DNA from 4 places in the Staphylococcus argenteus genome. Region 4 is predicted to be linked to each of the others. Evidence: predicted binding sites of a transcription regulator. Region 4 holds the regulator's gene; each other region holds the start of a gene.
What was found. Region 4 encodes Rex, which represses fermentation and respiration genes when NADH is low (regulators of the CRP and FNR family bind a similar motif). Its sites were predicted from a motif close to TTGTGAAATATTTCACAA; they were not measured.
Positions count from the first base shown of each region.

Region 1: the regulator Rex is predicted to act here: its motif matches at 2,609-2,626, upstream of pflB (formate C-acetyltransferase).
Region 2: the regulator Rex is predicted to act here: its motif matches at 3,159-3,176, upstream of adhE (bifunctional acetaldehyde-CoA/alcohol dehydrogenase).
Region 3: the regulator Rex is predicted to act here: its motif matches at 2,741-2,758, upstream of SAMSHR1132_RS01070 (L-lactate dehydrogenase).

Region 1 covers NC_016941.1:227,559-233,562, forward strand. The annotation lists gene SAMSHR1132_RS00965 (sensor histidine kinase) at 1-1,150, opposite strand, end outside; gene SAMSHR1132_RS00970 (extracellular solute-binding protein) at 1,147-2,115, opposite strand; gene pflB (formate C-acetyltransferase) at 2,705-4,954, shown strand; gene pflA (pyruvate formate-lyase-activating protein) at 4,977-5,732, shown strand.
Region 2 covers NC_016941.1:138,595-144,598, forward strand. The annotation lists gene SAMSHR1132_RS00620 (hypothetical protein) at 1-973, shown strand, start outside; gene SAMSHR1132_RS00625 (bifunctional metallophosphatase/5'-nucleotidase) at 1,025-2,560, shown strand; partial or broken gene SAMSHR1132_RS13635 (zinc peptidase) at 2,599-2,811, shown strand; gene adhE (bifunctional acetaldehyde-CoA/alcohol dehydrogenase) at 3,198-5,807, shown strand.
Region 3 covers NC_016941.1:252,980-258,983, forward strand. The annotation lists gene nikA (nickel ABC transporter substrate-binding protein) at 1-400, opposite strand, end outside; gene SAMSHR1132_RS01055 (DUF488 domain-containing protein) at 598-954, opposite strand; gene SAMSHR1132_RS01060 (hypothetical protein) at 1,065-1,238, opposite strand; gene SAMSHR1132_RS01065 (globin domain-containing protein) at 1,264-2,409, opposite strand; gene SAMSHR1132_RS01070 (L-lactate dehydrogenase) at 2,971-3,924, shown strand; gene SAMSHR1132_RS01080 (PTS transporter subunit EIIC) at 4,249-5,778, opposite strand.
Region 4 covers NC_016941.1:2,034,670-2,040,673, forward strand. The annotation lists gene SAMSHR1132_RS09915 (sulfurtransferase TusA family protein) at 1-223, opposite strand, end outside; gene SAMSHR1132_RS09920 (YeeE/YedE family protein) at 298-1,380, opposite strand; gene SAMSHR1132_RS09925 (redox-sensing transcriptional repressor Rex) at 1,679-2,314, opposite strand; gene SAMSHR1132_RS09930 (ABC-F family ATP-binding cassette domain-containing protein) at 2,568-4,496, shown strand; gene SAMSHR1132_RS09940 (MutS-related protein) at 4,858-6,004, shown strand, end outside.

The DNA of each region.
Region 1 (6,004 bases), 960 kb from region 4:
TTTGTATTGCGACATACTGTTCAATGTATTTTAATTCTTCGTCTAATTTGACGGTATGTGAGTTTGTACGTAGTGAATAACGCAACATTTGCGATAATTGTTGTACGACCGATTGTGCTAGTTTAGGCGACAATGTAATTAAATATTGTATTGTTTGCATCGTGTTGAATAAAAAATGAGGTTGAAATTGACGTTCAATCTCTTTTAATTGTATATCCCTTAATCGACGTTCGGTATGTTCTATTGAGTGAATCAATTGTTCGTTGGATTCAAATAAATCATAAATATAATTATTGATTTCTTCTAGTTCGCTATTATTATTTAATGGTGTATAAGCACCTAAATGTCGATTTTTAGCGTAGTAAATCTTTTGAATAATGGTTTCAATATCTTTCGTTTGTCGTTTAGCCATATTATCTGCACTCACAAATCCGAAAATGACAAGTAAAAAAAGAACGATAATCATGACAATTAATAACGTAATACCATCTTCAATTGTTTCATGTATATCTTTGTAAATAATGAGTCGATGATCTGCAGTATTTAATTTTACAGACTCATTCATAAAGCCGAACTGTGATGACTTGTATTTTTCACCAATAGTAAAACGATCATCATTGGCGTATAGAATGTTGTCATATTGATCAACAATTAGTGCAAATTGCCGGCTATCTTTTTTAATTTCACTTAATCGTGGCGTATTTGCCATATATAGCTTGAGTGTATATGGAGCATTTTTGAACTTAAGCTGGTTTTCTGAAAATAAATACATTTGTTTTGTATTTAAATGTTCATAATTGTTAGTTATAAATTGCTTCGGTCCAGATAATTCATAATAAAGTGTAGCAGGCTGTTCATGTATTAATTTTAATAATTCGCGTTTTGCAACAGTAACATCATGATTATTTGTTAAATCAAGGTTATTAAACGATTGGTGGTGTTGTTTAATGAACGTCCGTATATGCCTCTCGGTACGTTGTAATTCTGCTTGGCTTTCATCAGTATGTTGATGAATTGTTCGATGTTCGATCCAAATATATATTGCGTAGAAGCTTACCAATCCAATAATAATTACTAAAAATACTGGGAAAATGGTAGACGCAAATAGCGATCTTCTTAATTGGTGCCTGTATGGTTTATATGCTGTCATTCAATCATCTCCAAAAACTTATGGTGCGGAATGTTCGGTAATTTAGACTTCGGTATTAAAGGTATATTCTTCAGACTAGCAATAGATCGGTCATTTTGTTCAGTGACATCTTTTCGAATTGATTTAGCATCAAACTCAGCGACTAAACGTTGTTGTACAGATCGACTGGTCAAATATTGTACTAACTTCTTACGTTTAGGGTGAGGATGTGCGTTCTTAACTAATGCAATGCCGTCTACATTTAACATCGTACCTTCAGTTGGATAAATGATAGATATTGGATAGCCTTTGTTTTTCCATGTGCGTGCATCCTGTTCATAGCTAAGCCCTGCATAATATTTACCTTTTGCTACCTCCTCAATAACTTTAGAAGTCTGTGAGAGTTGCATCGCATGATTTTGAAATTGATGCACATCACTCACTTGATGATTCATACTATAAATGGCACGCATATGTTGATAACCCGTCGTTGTTGTATTTGGATTAGAATATGCGATACGTCCTTTAAGCACAGATTGCAACAAATCTTTATAACCTCGAATGGCAATATCACCTTGTAAGTCTTTGTTCACCACAATAACTGTAGGCATTAACAGAAAACTGGTTACATATTTATTGTTTGATCGATAATCATCTAGTTGTTGTGTGACAGAACGATCTTGATAGGGTACAAAATCCTCTGGATGATCAATCGTTTCTGATAATACACCCCCCATAAAGACATCACCACGTTCAGAAAGTTTCTCTTTATGTAAATTCGAAAGTAATACTTGTGTAGATCCTCGTTTAATTTCTATTTTGACGCGTTCTTGTTTTTCAAAATCATTTAAAATCGGACGAATTAAATTTGCTGGATACGGGGAGTATACGGTTAATACGTTCTTTTCTGTTTCTGAATGATGTGTATTTGAACATGCTGCTAAAAAAATGAGAAATAATAGTAAGGTATAAATTTTTAATTTCATGATATCCCATCAATTCTATGTATATTTTAATACAATAATTTTAGCAATAAATGATGCATAAGTAATGTTAAATATTTAGAAAATTTTTAAATATGACTTGTTAATTCGTTGCAAATGTTGTGAATAGCAGATGATTTTAGTTTGTCAAGGCGACTTGTCGAGGCTGTAAAACTAAACTGTTATATTTTATTTGAAGCTGTTATATAAAAAATGACGAGATATTTGATGATACTGAGCGAGATTTTTAAGTAGAAAAAGATATTTAATTCTGTCCCTTCATATATAAAAGTAAACCTTTCTAAGTATTGATTTAACGCTTTTTAACAATCATTTTTTAACAACAAAAATATACGCTAATATAAACTTTTAAATCAATGAAAATCGTGAACATTATAACTGTTGTGTAACAGAATGGAAATAGCATGATACTGTTACACAAAATAGTACAGTTTCTATGTTTTGACATACATTTGATGAAATTTGTACATAATTTATGTGAAAAAAATCACAACAAACATGCTACAATGACTATGAAAACGTTAACATAGCATTTCAAATTCACAACATTATACAGATGGAGGCGTTTAGTATGTTAGAAACAAATAAAAATCATGCAACAGCTTGGCAAGGATTTAAAAATGGAAGATGGAACAGACACGTAGATGTAAGAGAGTTTATTCAATTAAACTACACACTTTATGAAGGTAATGATTCATTTTTAGCAGGACCAACAGAAGCAACTTCTAAACTTTGGGATCAAGTAATGCAGTTATCGAAAGAAGAACGTGAACGTGGCGGCATGTGGGATATGGATACAAAAGTAGCTTCAACAATTACATCTCATGATGCTGGTTATTTAGACAAAGATTTAGAAACAATTGTAGGTGTACAAACTGAAAAACCATTCAAACGTTCAATGCAACCATTCGGTGGTATTCGTATGGCGAAAGCAGCTTGTGAAGCTTACGGTTACGAATTAGACGAAGAAACTGAAAAAATCTTTACAGATTATCGTAAAACTCATAACCAAGGTGTATTCGATGCATATTCAAGAGAAATGTTGAACTGTCGTAAAGCAGGTGTAATCACTGGTTTACCTGATGCATACGGACGTGGACGTATTATCGGTGACTATCGTCGTGTAGCATTATACGGTGTAGATTTCTTAATGGAAGAAAAAATGCATGACTTCAATACAATGTCTACGGAAATGTCTGAAGATGTAATTCGTTTACGTGAAGAATTATCAGAACAATACCGTGCATTAAAAGAATTAAAAGAACTTGGACAAAAATATGGCTTCGATTTAAGCCGTCCAGCTGAAAACTTTAAAGAAGCAGTTCAATGGTTATACTTAGCATACCTTGCTGCAATTAAAGAACAAAATGGTGCAGCAATGAGTTTAGGACGTACTTCTACATTCTTAGACATCTATGCTGAACGTGACCTTAAAGCAGGTGTAATTACTGAAAGTGAAGTTCAAGAAATCATTGACCACTTCATCATGAAATTACGTATTGTTAAATTTGCTCGTACACCTGATTACAATGAATTATTCTCTGGAGACCCAACTTGGGTAACTGAATCTATCGGTGGTGTAGGTATCGACGGACGTCCACTTGTAACGAAAAACTCATTCCGTTTCTTACATTCATTAGATAACCTAGGCCCAGCACCAGAGCCAAACTTAACAGTATTATGGTCAGTACGTTTACCTGATAACTTCAAAACATACTGTGCAAAAATGAGTATTAAAACAAGTTCTATCCAATATGAAAATGATGATATTATGCGTGAAAGCTATGGCGATGACTATGGTATCGCATGTTGTGTATCAGCGATGACAATTGGTAAACAAATGCAATTCTTCGGTGCGCGTGCGAACTTAGCTAAAACATTACTTTACGCTATCAATGGTGGTAAAGATGAGAAATCTGGCGCACAAGTTGGTCCTAACTTCGAAGGCATTAAGAGTGAAGTATTAGACTACGACGAAGTATTCAAGAAATTCGATCAAATGATGGATTGGCTTGCAGGTGTTTACATTAACTCATTAAATGTTATTCACTACATGCATGATAAATATAGCTATGAACGTATTGAAATGGCATTACATGATACAGAAATTGTACGTACAATGGCAACAGGTATCGCTGGTTTATCAGTAGCTGCTGACTCATTATCTGCAATTAAATATGCACAAGTTAAACCAATTCGTAACGAAGAAGGTCTTGTAGTAGACTTTGAAATTGAAGGCGATTTCCCTAAATACGGTAACAATGATAACCGTGTAGATGATATCGCAGTTGATTTAGTAGAACGCTTCATGACTAAATTACGTAGCCATAAAACATATCGTGATTCAGAACATACAATGAGTGTATTAACAATTACTTCAAACGTTGTATACGGTAAGAAAACTGGTAATACACCAGATGGACGTAAAGCTGGCGAACCATTCGCACCAGGTGCAAACCCAATGCATGGTCGTGACCAAAAAGGTGCATTATCTTCATTAAGTTCTGTTGCTAAGATTCCTTATGATTGCTGTAAAGATGGTATCTCAAATACATTCAGTATCGTACCGAAATCATTAGGTAAAGAACCAGAAGATCAAAATCGTAACTTAACAAGTATGTTAGATGGTTATGCAATGCAATGTGGTCACCACTTAAATATTAACGTATTTAACCGTGAAACATTAATAGATGCAATGGAACATCCAGAAGAATATCCACAATTAACAATCCGTGTATCTGGATACGCTGTTAACTTCATTAAATTAACACGTGAGCAACAATTAGATGTAATTTCTCGTACATTCCATGAAAGTATGTAACAAAATTTAAGGTGGGAGCACTATGCTAAAGGGACACTTACATTCCGTCGAAAGTTTGGGTACTGTCGACGGTCCGGGATTAAGATATATATTATTTACACAAGGATGCTTACTTCGATGCTTGTATTGTCACAATCCAGATACTTGGAAAATCAATGAGCCATCAAGAGAAGTTACAGTTGATGAAATGGTGGATGAAATTTTACCATACAAACCATACTTTGATGCATCAGGTGGTGGCGTAACAGTGAGTGGTGGCGAACCATTATTACAAATGCCATTCTTAGAAAAACTGTTTGCAGAGTTACAAGAAAATGGTGTGCATACTTGCTTAGATACGTCAGCTGGTTGTGCCAATGATACTAAAGCGTTTCAAAGACATTTTGAAGAATTACAAAGACATACAGACTTAATATTGTTAGATATTAAACATATCGATAATGAAAAACATATCAAATTGACAGGAAAGCCTAATACACACATCCTTAACTTCGCGCGCAAACTGTCAGATATGAAACAACCTGTATGGATTCGTCATGTCCTTGTGCCTGGTTATTCTGATGATAAAGACGATTTAATTAAACTAGGTGAATTTATTAATTCTCTAGATAACGTCGAAAAGTTTGAAATTTTACCATATCATCAGTTAGGTGTTCATAAGTGGAAGACATTGGGTATTGCATATGAATTAGAAGATGTAGAAGCGCCCGATGATGAAGCTGTTAAAGCAGCCTACCGTTATGTTAACTTCAAAGGGAAAATTCCCGTTGAATTATAAATACAATTCAGACCGAAAAGAAAGCATATGCAACTTCATGAGCGAAGCGGCATATGCTTCTTTTTTCAGTTGTGATATATGGATTAAATGGCAATATCATATGTTTTAAAAGATTATAGAAGCTACATTGATGTTTAACTTTGTTAACATGGCAGTTGGTAGAAAATCATTTCTAAAAGATGAGTAAGGTAACCAATAGCTCAAATGATTGGTATTTACATATTTATGTTTAACTTTTTTAATATTCTATTGACCCTTAGCAATTAAAAATA
Region 2 (6,004 bases), 870 kb from region 4:
GTTAGGTGATTTAAATACGAGTAATATAGTTACTGCAAAAGAAAGTTTTGGTATTACTGAAGGTGTTAAATCAGTATCCATGCATGCAGGTTCCACATTAGCCATCACCAATCCTGAAAAAGCTAAAGGTATTGTGTATACACCAGAAAAACTGCCAGCTAAAAGTAAATGGTCACATGCTGTAGATCAAGGTATTTATAACGGTGGAGGTAAGGAAGAAGGTCCATATGTTGCAATATCAAAAGTAGGTAAAGGTAAAGCAGCTTTCATCGGTGATTCATCACTAGTGGAAGATAGTTCGCCAAAATATGTGAGAGAAGATACTGGGGAAAAGAAGAAAACATATGATGGATTTAAAGAGCAAGACAATAGCAAATTATTAAATAATATAACGACTTGGATGTCTAAAGATAATGATGGGAAATCACTTAAGGCGAGTGGAGTAACATTAGATACTAAGACTAAGTTGCTTGATTTTGAAAAGCCAGCAAACTCAACAGAGCCTGAAAAAGAACCGTGGGCACAACCACCAAGTGGTTATAAATGGTACGATCCAACAACCTTCAAAGCAGGTAGTTATGGCAGTGAAAAAGGAGGGGGACCTCAGCCGAATACACCAGATGATAATACGCCAACAAATCAGAATGGGAAAGTATCATTTGATATTCCACAAGATGTATCTGTAAATGAGCCATTTGAATTAGCGATTCATTTAAAAGGTTTTGAAGCGAACCAAACACTTGAGAATCTTAGAGTTGGCATTTACAAAGAGGGTGGACAACAAATTGGACAATTCTCAAATGGAAATGGTGCATTCAGCCCTCCAGGATACAGTACGTTGTCAACAGTTAAAACTGATGAAAATGGAGATGCTACGATCAAAATTAATGCAAAAGTACTTGAAAATACTGAAGGGTCAAAGATTCGTTTGAAACTCGGTGACAAAACCTTGATTACAACAGACTTCAAATAAATATATAATAGATTTAAGAAAGTATGTTTTTGATTTAAGGAGTGGTTGAGGATGTCAAACATAGCATTTTATGTCGTGAGTGATGTGCATGGTTATATTTTTCCAACAGATTTTACGAGTAGAAATCAATATCAGCCTATGGGACTGTTACTAGCGAATCATGTTATTGAACAAGACAGAAGGCAGTATGACCAGAGTTTTAAAATAGATAATGGTGATTTCTTGCAAGGGTCACCATTTTGTAATTACTTAATCGCGCATAGCGGCAATAGTCAGCCTTTAGTTGATTTTTATAATCGAATGGCATTCGACTTTGGTACGCTAGGTAATCATGAGTTTAATTATGGATTGCCATACTTAAAAGACACTATAAGTAAACTTAACCATCCAATATTGTGTGCAAATATTTATGAAAATGATAGTACATTGACGGATAATGGTGTGCAGTATTTTCATGCGGGTAATCAAACAGTTGGTGTAATAGGATTGACGACACAATTTATCCCGCATTGGGAACAGCCAGAGCATATTCAGACACTTACATTTCATAGTGCTTTAGAAACACTTCAACAACACTTACCTGAAATGAAGCGGCGTGCTGATATTGTAGTAGTTTGTTATCATGGGGGCTTTGAAAAAGATTTAGAAAGTGGTAATTCAACCGAAGTATTGACGGGTGAAAATGAAGGCTATGCCATGTTAGAAGCATTTTCACAAGACATTGATATCTTTATTACTGGCCACCAACATCGACAAATTGCTGGGATGTATAAGGATACGGCCGTGATTCAACCTGGTACGAGAGGTACAACTGTAGGGAAAGTTGTCTTAAATACTGATGAATATGAAAATGTATCCGTTGAATCATGTGAATTACTGCCTGTTATAGATGATTCTACATTTTCTATTGATGAAGATGACCAATATTTACGTAAGCAGTTAGAGGACTGGTTAGATTACGAAATTACTACATTGCCATATGATATGACGATTGATCATGCATTTAGGGCACGTGTAGCACCGCATCCATTTACTAATTTTATGAATTACGCTTTACTAGAAAAAAGTGGTGCAGATGTTGCCTGCACAGCTTTGTTTGATTCTGCTAGTGGTTTCAAGCAGGTCGTGACGATGAGAGATGTTATTAACAATTATCCATTTCCAAATACATTTAAAGTTTTAGCTGTAAGTGGTGCCAAACTTAAAGAAGCCATTGAACGATCAGCAGAATATTTTGACGTGCAAGATGGAGAAATAAGTGTGAGCGCAGACTTCCTTGAACCTAAACCACAACACTTTAATTATGATATATATGGTGGCGTAAGTTATACCATTCATGTTGGAAAACCGAACGGAGAACGCGTGAGTGACATGAAGATAAAAGGTCATCCAGTTGATTTAAAGCAGACATATACAATTTGTGTGAATAATTATCGTGCAGTTGGCGGTGGTCAGTATGATATGTATATCGACGCGCCAGTTATAAAAGATATTCAAGTTGAAGGCGCACAACTACTTATTGATTTTTTATCAAATCATAATTTGATGCGCATCCCACAAGTTGTTGATTTTAAAGTTGAAAAGTGACGAAAAAGATATATGTTTAAAGCGAGAAAGTATTATTTTTAGACGACGTGATTGAAATGTCACGCCCTGTCAAAATGAATAGTTTGTTAAAGTTGTATTTTGATAAAAATATACTGACACCACAAAAATTATTGAATTATTTGAAAGTCGATGAAATATTTCTGAATCATCTAGCAGGTATTAATTTAAAACTCTTTAAGGATTATGTTAATGAAAATAGAGAATATAATATAACGAATCTATATAAATAAGACACAAATATGTAAAGCTCGAGCTGAAAAGATCATCATTTCAGTTCGAGGTTTTTTATGTGTAACATCTGTTGATAGGTATCTATAAAGTCTTGTAAATGTTGTGTTTTACGCGACATAACGGGCTTTTTAGACTGTTGAAGAATATTCAGAATTAAATATATAATTATGAATAAATTATGTCATTGGAAAAATTATGTTTTCAAAATCATTCTTAAAACATTGAAATAACAGTGATTTCAAGAAAACATTTATTTTAAAATTTGATATTTGTTCAAATAATATTCGAAATTTAATTTTTTTGTATAGAATTCTCTTTATATCCGCGAAAACATATACTATAATGTTTGTGAAATAATTCACAAACTAAAAAGGAGTGGTTGTATATGTTAACTATACCTGAAAAAGAAAATCGTGGATCGAAAGAACAAGAAGTGGCTATTATGATTGATGCCCTAGCTGATAAAGGGAGAAAAGCTCTAGAAGCATTATCTAAAAAGTCACAAGAAGAGATTGATCATATTGTTCATCAAATGAGCTTAGCGGCTGTTGATCAACATATGGTGCTAGCAAAATTAGCACATGAAGAAACTGGAAGAGGTATATACGAAGATAAAGCAATTAAAAATCTATATGCTTCTGAATATATTTGGAATTCAATTAAAGATAATAAAACAGTAGGAATTATTGGTGAAGATAAAGAAAAAGGACTGACATATGTAGCGGAACCAATTGGTGTCATTTGTGGTGTAACACCTACAACGAATCCTACATCTACAACAATCTTTAAAGCAATGATTGCAATCAAAACAGGTAATCCAATTATTTTTGCATTCCATCCAAGCGCGCAAGAATCATCGAAACGTGCAGCTGAAGTTATGTTAGAGGCTGCAATCAAAGCAGGTGCACCGAATGATATCATTCAATGGATTGATGTGCCATCTATCGAAGCGACAAAACAATTAATGAATCATAAGGGGATTGCGTTAGTGTTGGCAACAGGTGGCTCTGGCATGGTTAAATCTGCATATTCAACTGGAAAACCAGCGTTAGGTGTAGGACCAGGTAACGTACCTTCTTATATTGAAAAAACAGCACATATTAAACGTGCAGTAAACGATATTATTGGTTCAAAAACATTTGATAATGGTATGATTTGTGCTTCTGAACAAGTTGTAGTGATTGATAAAGAAATTTATAAAGACGTTACAAATGAATTTAAGGCCCATCAAGCGTACTTTGCTAAAAAAGACGAATTACAACGTTTAGAAAATGCAATTATGAATGAATATAAAACAGGTATTAAGCCTGATATTGTAGGTAAATCTGCAGTCGAAATTGCTGAACTAGCTGGTATTACTGTCCCCGAAAATACAAAACTTATCATAGCTGAAATTAGCGGTGTAGGTTCAGACTATCCGTTATCTCGTGAAAAATTATCCCCAGTATTAGCTTTAGTAAAAGCTCAATCTACAAAACAAGCATTTCAAATTTGTGAAGACACATTGCACTTTGGTGGATTAGGTCATACGGCCGTTATCCACACAGAAGATGAAACATTACAAAAAGACTTTGGTCTTAGAATGAAAGCGTGTCGTGTACTTGTAAATACACCATCAGCAGTTGGAGGTATTGGTGATATGTATAACGAATTGATTCCATCTTTAACATTAGGTTGTGGTTCTCACGGTAGAAACTCTATTTCACACAATGTAAGCGCAACGGATTTATTAAATATTAAAACGATTGCTAAACGTCGTAATAATACACAAATATTCAAGGTTCCTTCCCAAATTTATTTTGAAGAAAATGCAATTATGAGCCTTACAGCGATGGAAAATATTGAAAAAGTTATGATTGTCTGTGATCCTGGTATGGTCGAATTGGGATATACGAAAACTGTTGAAAAAGTATTGAATCAACGACCTGATCAGCCGCATATTAAAGTGTTTAGTGATGTTGAGCCAAACCCATCAACGAATACTGTCTATAAAGGCTTAGAAATGATGATAGATTTTCAACCAGATACAATTATTGCACTTGGTGGTGGCTCTGCAATGGATGCTGCCAAAGCAATGTGGATGTTCTTTGAGCACCCAGAAACTTCATTCTTTGGTGCAAAACAAAAATTCTTAGACATAGGTAAACGTACTTATAAAATTGGCATGCCTGAAAATGCAACATTTATTTGTATACCAACGACATCGGGTACAGGTTCTGAAGTGACTCCATTTGCTGTTATTACTGATAGTGAAACGAATGTAAAATATCCATTGGCAGATTTTGCATTAACACCTGATGTAGCAATTATCGATCCTCAGTTTGTTATGAGTGTTCCGAAAAGCGTCACAGCAGATACTGGTATGGATGTTTTAACACATGCGATGGAGTCATATGTGTCAGTCATGGCATCGGATTATACTAGAGGATTAAGTTTACAAGCGATTAAGCTAACGTTCGAATATTTAAAATCATCTGTTGAACAAGGTGATAAAGTTTCAAGAGAGAAAATGCATAATGCTTCAACATTAGCTGGAATGGCATTTGCCAATGCTTTCTTAGGTATCGCGCACTCAATTGCACATAAAGTTGGTGGCGAATATGGTATACCACATGGTAGAACAAATGCGATATTACTTCCACATATTATTCGTTATAATGCTAAAGATCCACAAAAACATGCGTTATTCCCTAAATATGAATTCTTTAGAGCGGACACAGATTATGCAGATATCGCGAAATTCTTAGGATTAAAAGGAAATACGACAGAAGCACTCGTAGAATCATTGGCCAAAGCTGTTTACGAATTAGGTCAATCGGTTGGCATTGAAATGAACTTGAAAGCACAAGGTGTTTCTGAAGAAAAATTAAATAGCACTATTGATAGAATGGCAGAGCTAGCATTTGAAGATCAATGTACAACTGCAAACCCAAAAGAGGCGCTCATTAGTGAAATTAAAGGTATCATTCAAACAGCATATGATTATGAAGAATAGTTTTTCAAGATTGTGCCACGAATGATAGAGCTTAAACCTCTGAAATTAAAAGTTTAATCATATATCAAATGAAATGATAAGTCGGTAATCATAATTGGTTATCGGCTTTTTATTTTTTATCATCAAAATATCTATCAAAATAATCATAAAAAAATAAAAAGTTCAAATAAATAATTTCTTAAGATTGAGATTATTTT
Region 3 (6,004 bases), 980 kb from region 4:
GTTTTTGACCTTTAGCAGTCATAGATGATATAGGTAATGAAAATTTAACTAAATCACTTTTCTTCATGCTATTTTCAAGACTTGATTTTACTTTTTCAGCAGTTAGTTTTTGACCATTTTGAAATTTTATATTGTCTTTTAACTCTATATCTAATGTCGTATCATTTGGTTGATGATATGATTTTACTAATACTTTTTCGATTTTACCTTGATCATTTGTTTTGAATAAGGACTCTGCAGCACCAATTTTAACAGGTACATCTGTTTCATAAGGCGCAATGGACTTCGTTTTTAAAGGTAACGAGATATTTAAATCTTTACCAGATGAATGTGTTGAACCACATCCAGATAATACTAAAGTTGCTACTGCGATGATTGTCGCAAGTCTTTTAAACTTCATTTCATAACACTCTCTTTCTAAATACTAATTTAAACCCAGCAAACATTATTTTAGAACTTTGTTTGTTTAAAGTAAAATATTGTTTAAGTTTAGTATTTTTTAAAATACAATTAGTAGTTATAATTATATTTTTTTGAAAGTGGATATCGAAAATGGATTTGACAGTGTACATGGTTAATCATGACATATAATTATTTCTAATTTTTAAGCAGTTGTTTTAGTATCACAGCTTGGTTATGCTCAGTATCTTTGGCGGCATACAACAATAGAACGTGATTATGTTTTTCGACAAGACCTTTTAATTCTGTAAAAGCAGCTTTTTGAACACTATTATCACGCAATTCTTTTTCATACTTTTCTTTAAAAGCACCAAAAAGTTTAGGATCATGATGGAACCACTTTCTTAACTCAGTAGAGGGGGCAACGTCTTTCAACCAATAATCAAGATTCGCAGTACTTTTCGACATACCTCTAGGCCACACTCTATCAACTAACACACGAATAGCATCGGTCCGTTCTTTGTGATCGTAAATTCGTCCTATATCAATGGTCATTTTGTAAACTCCTTTCTTATGAAATTCAATGCGCATTCTTTTATCCTAAAAATGTTTTAAAGTTAAAAAACAGCCACGACAAGTAAAGTCATAGCTGTTTTATATAAGTGTTATTTATTTTTACGTTTAGTTAAATACTTTAAACCAATTGCGAAGACAGTATAGCCAGTAATCGTTTGCATCAACGTTTTAATTAAATTGTTATTTTTAACGACAATATTTGCAGTAACAATACTTGCGAAATATAATGCAAATACTTTAATGTACCGTTGGTTAACTTTCATATCGACACTAAACCGCTTTCCATAATTAGACTGCAACACTTAGTCTAGGAATGAATGTTTCGTAATGGACGCGATCCATATCGTAATTTAAAGACTTAAGTGCTTCAATCATAGATTGTAAAAATTTTGTACCACCACAGATATAAATTTCAGGTTTATTCTCTAAAAATACTTTTAGTTCTTCAGCGCCAATATAGCCTTGTGTATCTTTTAAGTGTGTATATAATTTAGCGTTGTCATGATTGCTTGCAATACTGTTGAAGTTGTCTTTGAAAGGTAAATGTTGTTCATTTTTAGCAACTTGAACCATTTGTGTATCTAAACCTTTAGCGCTAGCAGCCTCGAACATTGCAACTAAAGGTGTAACACCAATGCCAGAGCCTAAGAAGAGTTGTGGTTCAGTCGTATTCTTTAATACAAAACCACCTACAGGCGCAGCTAAATTAATCATATCGCCTTCTTTAATTTCGTCATGTAAAATTGTAGAAACTTCACCTTCATGGTCAATCGTAACATCACGTTTAACACCAAAAGTTAAATGATTTTTATCACCTGATACGATAGAATAGTGACGTTTAGCTCTATATGGAAGTTTATCACTAGAAACATCAACTGTGATATATTGACCTGGTGTAAATTGACTAAAATCATATTCATCAGTTTCAACTGTAAATGATTTAATATCCTCAGATTCTTGTTTAATATTGGTAATTTTGAATGGTTTGAAACCAATCCACATCATTTGGTCGTAAATTTCTTTTTCAATTTGGATGAACACATCCGCAATAACACCATATGCTTTCGCCCAAGCTTGAATGACAGGGTCATTTTCTTCTAATCCTGTCACGTCTTGAATAGCTTTTAATAAATTTTCCCCCACGATTGGATAATGCTCAGCATAAACTTGTAACGCACAGTGTTTATATGCAACAGGCATAATGACGGGTTTGATTACACCTAAGTTGTCGATATTAACTGCTGCAGCCATTACAGCCTGTGCTAATGCTGAAGATTGCATGCCTCTTTTTTGGTTTGTTTGATTAAACATGTTTAAAAGTTCAGGATGTGCTTTAAACATTTTTGGATAAAAGATTGATGTAATTTCAGTACCTTTCTCTTTAAGTAAAGGCACTGTTTGTTTAATAATATCTTTCTCTTGTTCTGTAAGCATGATACTCCTCCTTTAATCTGTGTAATTTGATTATTCTACTAAAAAAATTAATATTCAATTGATTGGTTTTGGAAAATATAAATAAATTGACAAATTTGATAATTGTATGACGTTTTTAATTTTTTTATGTTCAATCAAGAGGTATTGTGTACAATAATTTATTTGAAGTTCAACGATTGAACTCATTTATTTGTGATTTACAAAAGAATCGTTGATGAAAGTACTATTAATAGATGTTAATCGGTATTTGAATGTGATTTAGTCAAAGTAATAAATAAATTTTTATAATGTAAACGGATACAAACAAAAAAGGTGTAAAAATTAAAATAAAATGTGAAATAAATCACAATAAATCGTTGACCAATCGATTTATGCATGTTACATTTTATATGTGAAATAAATCACAAACTTAAAAGTGTAAGACACATGACCTTTTAAGTTATGCGTTGAAAATCAAAGAGATGTTTATTTGCTTTTGTATCATCATTAAGCAGCAATTAACTAAAATGCCATCTATTGTAAGAGGTATTTTAGTGAACTAATCATAAGGGAGTTTTTGTAATGAACAAATTTAAAGGGAACAAAGTTGTATTAATAGGTAATGGTGCAGTAGGTTCAAGCTATGCATTTTCATTAGTAAACCAAAGTATTGTCGATGAATTAGTAATCATTGACTTAGACACTGAAAAAGTTCGAGGAGATGTTATGGACTTAAAACATGCAACACCATATTCTCCTACAACGGTACGTGTAAAAGCTGGTGAGTACAGCGATTGTCATGACGCTGATTTAGTTGTAATTTGTGCTGGTGCTGCACAAAAACCTGGAGAAACACGTTTAGACTTAGTATCTAAAAATTTGAAAATATTCAAATCAATCGTTGGTGAAGTGATGGCATCGAAATTTGATGGTATTTTCTTGGTAGCTACAAATCCAGTTGATATATTAGCGTACGCAACATGGAAATTCTCTGGATTACCTAAAGAACGCGTTATAGGTTCTGGTACAATTTTAGACTCTGCACGCTTTAGATTATTATTAAGTGAAGCATTTGATGTTGCGCCACGTAGCGTTGATGCTCAAATTATTGGTGAACATGGTGATACTGAATTACCAGTATGGTCACACGCTAATATTGCAGGTCAACCTTTAAAAGCATTACTTGAAGAACGCCCAGAAGGCAAAGAACAAATTGAGCAAATTTTTGTTCAAACACGTGATGCAGCATATGACATAATTCAAGCTAAAGGTGCCACTTATTATGGTGTTGCGATGGGATTAGCTAGAATTACTGAAGCGATTTTCAGAAATGAAGATGCCGTATTGACTGTATCAGCATTATTAGAAGGCGAATACGAAGAAGAAGATGTTTATATTGGTGTTCCAGCAGTCATCAATAGAAACGGCATTCGTAATGTCGTTGAAATCCCATTAAACGACGAAGAACGCAGTAAATTTGCGCATTCAGCTAAAACATTAAAAGATATAATGGCTGAAGCCGAAGAACTAAAATAACTTTAATTTAAAAACCATACCATTCCAAAAATTGTAAAACCTTACCCAAAAAATTGTATAAAGGACTATTTGATGCAACCTTATGTGTCAAGTAGTCCTATTTTTAATGCAGTAAAAGCCATTGTTGAAAATTAAAATCAAATCTGGCACTTGAGCTTTAATAATATCATTAAGATGATTGTCGAGAAGAGGTTATTTTCTAGCTTATTATGTAATGCAATATGAAGCTAATATTTTAAAATCAACCTTTAAAATAAAAGCAACGATGTCAATTCTTACACTGAGCATCGTTGCTATTAGTTCTGTTAATATTTTCGGTTAGTCTTAATCCCCGAGCAATTCTTCAATTTCATTTTTAATAACTGTTACATGAGGACCGTAGATGACTTGAACGCCGGTGCCTTGTTGAATGACACCTTTAGCGCCAGTACTTTCTAGTATTTCTTTATTAACATAATCGTTATGTTGGAGTGTGACACGTAATCGTGTAGCACAGCAATCAACGATTTCGATGTTATCTTTTCCACCTAAACCAGCTACAATAGTTTGTGCTCTTTCAGTAGCCTCAACTTGCTGTTGCAATTCTTTATCTTCTCGACCTGGCGTTTTAAAATTAAACTTCGTAATTAAGAAACGGAAGACAATATAGTACAAGAAGAACCACACAATGCCAATAGGTAAGACATATAAATAGTTTGTTTTACTATTCCCTTGTAACACGCCAAAGAGTAAGAAATCGATAAAGCCACCACTGAATGTTTGACCAATTGTAATATTGAAAATATCCGCTAACATAAATGCTAAACCATCAAAAAAGGCATGAATCACATAAAGAATTGGTGCGACAAATAGGAAACTAAATTCCAAAGGTTCAGTAATACCTGTTAAAAATGATGTGAGTGCAGTAGATAGCATTAAACCACCAACCACCTTTTTATTTTCAGGCTTAGCGGTATGATAAATAGCTAGTGCAGCACCGCATAAACCAAACATCATTGTAATAAATCGACCTGACATAAATCTTGAAACACCTGAATAGTATTTAGTCACATCTGGATCACCAAGTTGCGCGAAAAATATATTCTGTGTACCTTGAACTAAATGTCCTTTAACTTCTAACGTGCCACCAAGTGCTGTTTGCCAAAATGGTAAGTAAAAAATATGGTGTAAACCAAGCGGACCTAACAACCTTAAAATAAAACCATATATAAATGTACCAATGGCACCTGTTTTTGTTACAAAGCCACCAACATGATAAATACCTGCTTGAATCGTTGGCCAGATAAAGAACATGAAGACGCCTAAAAAAATTGCAGCAAAGGCAGTGACAATAGGGACAAATCGAGAACCACCAAAAAAGCCTAAATAAGGTGGTAAGGTCACTTTATGATATTTATTATGAAGTAGTGCGGTCATTATACCTGTAATAATCCCGCCGAAAACACCTGTTTCAACAGTTTGTATACCGAGAACCATACCTTGTCCACTTTGTGCGAGTTGATCTTTAGCTAAAGTTCCTGTAATTGTTAATAAGCCATTCATCGTCGCATTCATAATTAAAAATCCAAGTAGTGCAGCTAAACCAGCAGTACCTTTATCACTTCTAGATAAGCCAATTGCGACACCAATTGCAAATATGACGGGTAAATTTTGAAAGACGATACTTCCTGCAGCTGACATTAATGTAAAAATATTTTGTAATAAGGTAATATCTAAGATAGGGTACGCTTTCACGGTGTTAGGATTACTTAATGCACCACCGATACCCAACAATAGACCTGCAGCTGGCAAGATTGCGATAGGTAGCATAAATGATTTGCCGAACTGCTGTGCTTTTTCAAATAAAGATTTCATTAACATCCCTCCTAATTAATCTCAATATAGCTTTTGAGAAATTTAATATCAATGTATATTCTGTGTATGAAAATGTTTTTCATAAAAATTGTTTGAATCATGTAACAATCATATAAATCAGCATTTACATTGTTGTGGAAGTTTATTTTCAAAAGCCTGGAATATTCACATATACAATTTATAAAAGCGTGTTGATGAACCGTAATATAAATTATTTGATAAAGAA
Region 4 (6,004 bases):
ATACTTTTTGAACTGTAATCGTCCAAGAAGCATTGTCAACTTGTTCGAAACTAGTTACGGGATATCCATTTTCTGCTGCCCAATTCGGTATAGCTTCAGTCGCTTGTGTACAGTCAAAATCAATTTTCAATTCATCTCCAGATGATAATGTCGCCATTTTCTTTTGTGCTTCAATCAATGGAAATGGACACACCATACCTACTGTACCTAATTCATATATCATAATTAACACTCCTCTTTTCAATTAAATTATTAAATGGATTTTTCCTACTTTCCTGTTCTTGAAATTCCTCACATTTATACTAGTTGTGTTTGTTGTTGCGCCTTATCAACTTGTTGTTGAACTTTCTTCATTGGACGAACAAACATAAAATGACTGATTGTCCATACGCCAGCAATCATCGCTGCTAGTGCAATCCATCCTTGCCAAGTCATCATGGCAGTTTCAACTAGACCATTACCTATGGAACATCCCCCTGCTACTGAAGCACCGAAGCCCATACATATACCACCTATAGCGCTGTTACGAATCGTCAACTTATCAGGCAAACGCCATTTAAATTCTTTTGATCCTTTAGCTGCAATGTAAGAACCTAAAAATATCCCTAAAACTAATAGGACACCCCAGTCAATAAATTTTGTTTCGCCGGTAATTAAAAAATGGACTAAATTTGCTGATGGCGTTGTAATTCCAAGCCCTGCATTCCTACCAGTCGATGTACTCATTGGCCATGCTAATAAAGCAATAAGTCCTATTGCGATTGCAGCTATAAATGGATGATATCGCTTTTCGAAAAGATAATGTCTGATACCTCTATATCGCTGCTTCAATTTAGGAATTGCTACTTTTGATTTTTTATTATTAAGTGTTCTAACTACAAGTACAGTAGTTATGATAGATAATGCTGCTACTAACACCCAAAAAGGTATTCCAGTCGTTTGAGATATATCACTATTCACATTCGTTGATTGATTAATTTGATACATTACTGGTTTCAAAATTCCTGTCTTAGTTATCGCAGCAGTAATAGCATACAAAATTAAAGCAATCCAACTTCCTATCAAACCTTCACCGGCACGATACCATGTACCAGTTGCACACCCGCCTGCTAGCACAATTCCAATCCCAAAAATAAATGAGCCGATAATCGTTCCTAATATAGGAAAACTGTGTGTAGGAATTTGTAAAACGCCAGTTGCCGTCAAAATTAAAAGTCCGACACTTTGAATAGTAATAGCTATTAATAATGCGTAAAACATTTTATTATTCTTTTGCACGTACATATCACGAAAACCACCTGTTAAACAAAATCTTGTACGTTGCATAACAAATCCTAAAAGTCCCCCGACTAATAAACCACTAACAATCATCCAAACCATTATAATACCACCTATTTCCGATAAGTTTAGTATGTATTATAGGCGATGATTTCCTCATTTTCAACCTTATACACAATATTTTTGCTATACAATAGAATATTATCTATCTGTAACCAATAGTGATTGTGTTGATTGTTTAACAATAAATTTACATGATTATTTTCTTGTATTAAGACATAACAATACATTAATTTACCACTAAAATTTCAGATTCAATAAGAAAAAGCCTGAGACTTTGTCCCAGACTTTAAAAATAATTTAAGATATAACAAGGTTAATCTTTAAAGCTACATCACATTTATTCACTGTAATTTTTCATAAAGAATAGTAATGACTGTAATTCTATACCTAAGTCGATTTGATGTACTTGCACATCTGAAGGTGTATTTATTCTGCCAGGCGTAAAGTTTAATATCCCTTTTACACCAGCTTGAACAAGTTCATCTGCTATTTTTTGAGCTACTCTCTCTGGTGTCGTTAAGATCACAACATCGATTTCTTCTTTCTTCAATGTCGCTATTAATTCATTATTATCTTTTACAATAACATTCCCTATTTTTTGGCCAATAATATCTTCTTTAATATCAAATGCTTCAGTAATAGTCATATCGTCATGAATTGAAAAGTTATATGTGAGTAATGCTTTCCCTAGGTTCCCGACTCCGACAATTGCGATTTTTATCATATCACTTTCGCTAAGTTCAGATTTAAAGAAATCTAATAAACTATCTATATTATATCCGTACCCTTTTTTACCTAATTCGCCAAAATATGAAAAATCACGACGAATTGTTGCCGAGTCAATTTGTAACGCATCGCTAATCGCTTTTGAATTTACACGATCTATACCTTTAGATTTTAATGAACTCACAAATCTATAATATAACGGTAAACGTTTTAAAGTTGCTCGAGGAATTTTAACTTGGTCACTCATTCGCTATTTCCTCCTTCGTGTTTGAATGAATTATATCTATGTATTCAAACGAGTTAGAGCGTAGTTGTTAGATTATTAAAAAACAAATAATTGATTACAATGAATACTTAAATATTATACATTATTGAATTTTAAAAATAAATATCTTAGTTTCATGACGGCGTTTTATACTGTAAAATGGTTATTAATGTAATGATTACGATTGAAATCGTAAACTAAAACTAATTGACGAAATACGAAAGGTGAAGATCGAATGATACTTTTACAACTTAATCATATATCAAAATCGTTCGATGGTGAAGATATATTTACTGATGTTGATTTTGAAGTAAAAACAGGAGAACGTATAGGTATAGTAGGAAGAAATGGTGCCGGTAAATCAACATTAATGAAAATTATAGCTGGTGTAGAAAACTACGATTCAGGAAATATGTCCAAAATCAAAAACCTAAAGCTTGGCTATTTAACTCAACAAATGACACTCAACTCTAACGCAACGGTTTTTGAAGAAATGTCCAAACCATTTGAACATATTAAAAACATGGAAGCATTAATTAAAGAAGAAACCGATTGGTTAGCTAAACATGCAGATGATTATGATAGCGATTCATATAAAGCTCATATGTCACGATATGAATCTTTATCAAATCAATTTGAACAATTAGATGGGTATCAATACGAGAGTAAAATTAAAACTGTGTTGCATGGTTTAAATTTCACTGAAAACGATTTTAATAAACCCATAAATAACTTTAGTGGTGGTCAAAAAACACGCCTTTCATTAGCTCAAATGTTATTAAATGAACCTGATTTATTACTTTTAGATGAGCCTACTAACCATTTAGACTTAGAAACAACTAAGTGGCTTGAAGATTATTTACGTTATTTTAAAGGTGCAATCGTAATTATCAGTCACGATCGTTACTTTTTAGATAAAATTGTAACTCAAATTTATGATGTAGCCTTGGGTGACGTCAAACGCTATGTTGGTAACTATGATCAATTTATTAAGCAACGTGATTTATATTATGAAAAGCGGATGCAAGAATATGAAAATCAACAAGAAGAAATTAAACGTTTAGAAACATTTGTTGAGAAGAATATTACACGTGCCTCCACTAGTGGCATGGCAAAAAGTAGACGTAAAATTTTAGAAAAAATGGAACGTATTGATAAACCAATGTTAGATGCTAAAAGTGCGAATATACAATTCGGCTTTGACCGTAATACAGGCAACGATGTCATGCACATTAAACATTTAGAAATTGGTTACCAAACACCTATTACCCAACCTATTAACATTGAAGTTTCAAAAGGTGACCATATTGCTATTATCGGGCCTAACGGTATTGGAAAATCAACATTGATTAAAACAATCGCTAATGAACAACAAGCACTTGGTGGCAATATTACTTTTGGAGCAAATTTGCAAATTGGTTATTATGACCAAAAGCAAGCTGAATTTAAATCTAATAAATCCATTTTAGATTATGTATGGGATCAATATCCTTTAATGAATGAAAAAGATATACGTGCAGTACTTGGACGTTTCTTATTCGTACAAGATGATGTCAAAAAAATTATCAACGATTTATCGGGTGGCGAAAAAGCAAGATTACAGTTAGCACTTCTAATGTTACAACGTGACAACGTCCTCATTTTAGATGAGCCTACCAATCATCTTGATATCGATTCAAAAGAAATGTTAGAACAAGCACTTCAAAATTTTGAAGGAACAATATTATTTGTTTCTCACGATCGTTATTTTATAAATCAATTAGCCAATAAAGTATTTGATTTAACCAAAGATGGCGGCAAAATGTATCTTGGTGATTACCAATATTATATTGAAAAAATTGAAGAAGCAGCTGCATTAAATGCTCAGCAAAATGAACAATCTGTTTATAACGAATCACATGAAAAGTCGCCGGAGCATTCATCGTATCATAATCAAAAAGAACAAAGACGTGAACAGCGAAAACTAGAAAGACAAATTAATGATTGTGAAAACGAAATAGAATCTTTAGAAGCTGCTATCGCTTTGATTGATGAACAATTAACTCAACCAGATATTTATAGTAACCCACAAAAAGCAAATGAATTAGCTCTCGAAAAAGAAGAAAGCGAACAAAAATTAGAACAAGCCATGACGAATTGGGAAGAATTACAACAAAAATTATAAAAATAACCATAACTCTAACTATGAAAACTCATTAGTTAGAGTTATTTTTTAACAAATTTCAAATTTTTTTATTCACATTGAGAATGTTGATATAATAGCTATCCACAAAGTTATCCTAGTTATCCACAAGTAAATTAACACTAATACACAATTAATTTTTACTTTCCCCACTTAATATCCACAATAAAACCCATTATTCACATCAGTTGTCCACAAGTTATGAACACTTTGTTGATAAGTACGCATGTTCCCTATTGACATTCATTTTTTTAAATAACTTTGTTTATTAATCTCAAATATGAAATAATAATATTATTAAACTGGTTATTTATTATAATTCAAAAAATATAAGGAGTTACATATGAGCACAAATCAAACGTTTTTAATATTTGTTGTTGCGGTAATATTAATTGCTTCAATTGTAGGAATTATTGGACGATATATGAGTCGTCAAAAATTGTTTAAATCTATGGAAACATTATGGCAAACGATTTCACCACTAGAAACTTTTATAAGACCAAATTCACATTACGACTATGAATATCAACTTTATAAAGTTAACTACAAGCCCTATACATTGGTTGATGATAAAACCTGGTCAGATTTAAACATGTCTGCGATATTTCACCAGATGAACTATAACTTAACAGCTATTGGCGAAATGAAACTTTACAGTTGTTTGCGTGGTATGTTAACAATTACAAATAAATCATTACTCAATTTATTTAATGACAACGCAGAATTCAGACAGCATGTAACTTTTCATTTAGCTTTGTTAGGTAAATCAGTTTACCCAACTTTTCCTGATCAAATTACACCCGTAAAACGTCATACACTCTTAATGCTTTGTCCGTTTTTACCAATCATTACATTCGCAATTATTTTTATAAATGCGCAAGTCGGCATTTTGTTATTTTTATTAAGCTGTTTATTCAATATCATTTTATCTGCCATTTTAAAGCGTACGTACGAGGATGACTTAAAATCAATTTTTTATGCATCAAATGTTTTAAAACATGGCTATGCTATTTCAAAAGTTAAACATGCACCACAACCAGAGGTCAATTTTAAACATTTTAGAACGGCTCGTCATCTCACGAGTGTTTTAGCTGAAGTAAACGAAGAAGATATTGGTGCCATGGTAATTAAACTTGTTAAACTCATTTTCATGCTCGATTATCTTTTATTCCATACAATTCAAAAAAGCTACACAACACATATGAAAGAGCTGAAAAACTGTTTTGACTATATCGCAGAGCTAGATAACCACTATTCGTTAGCTATGTATCGAAGAACTTTAGATGTTTATACAGAACCGCGTATTGATGAAACTAAAAATAGTATTGAATTCACTGAATTAACGCATCCACTCATTTCAGATGCTATTGCCAATGATTTTTCATTATCACAAAATATATTGTTAACTGGGTCTAATGCATCGGGAAAATCTACATTTATGAAAGCTATTGCGATAAACCTTATACTTGCAAAAACGACTCATACTGTTA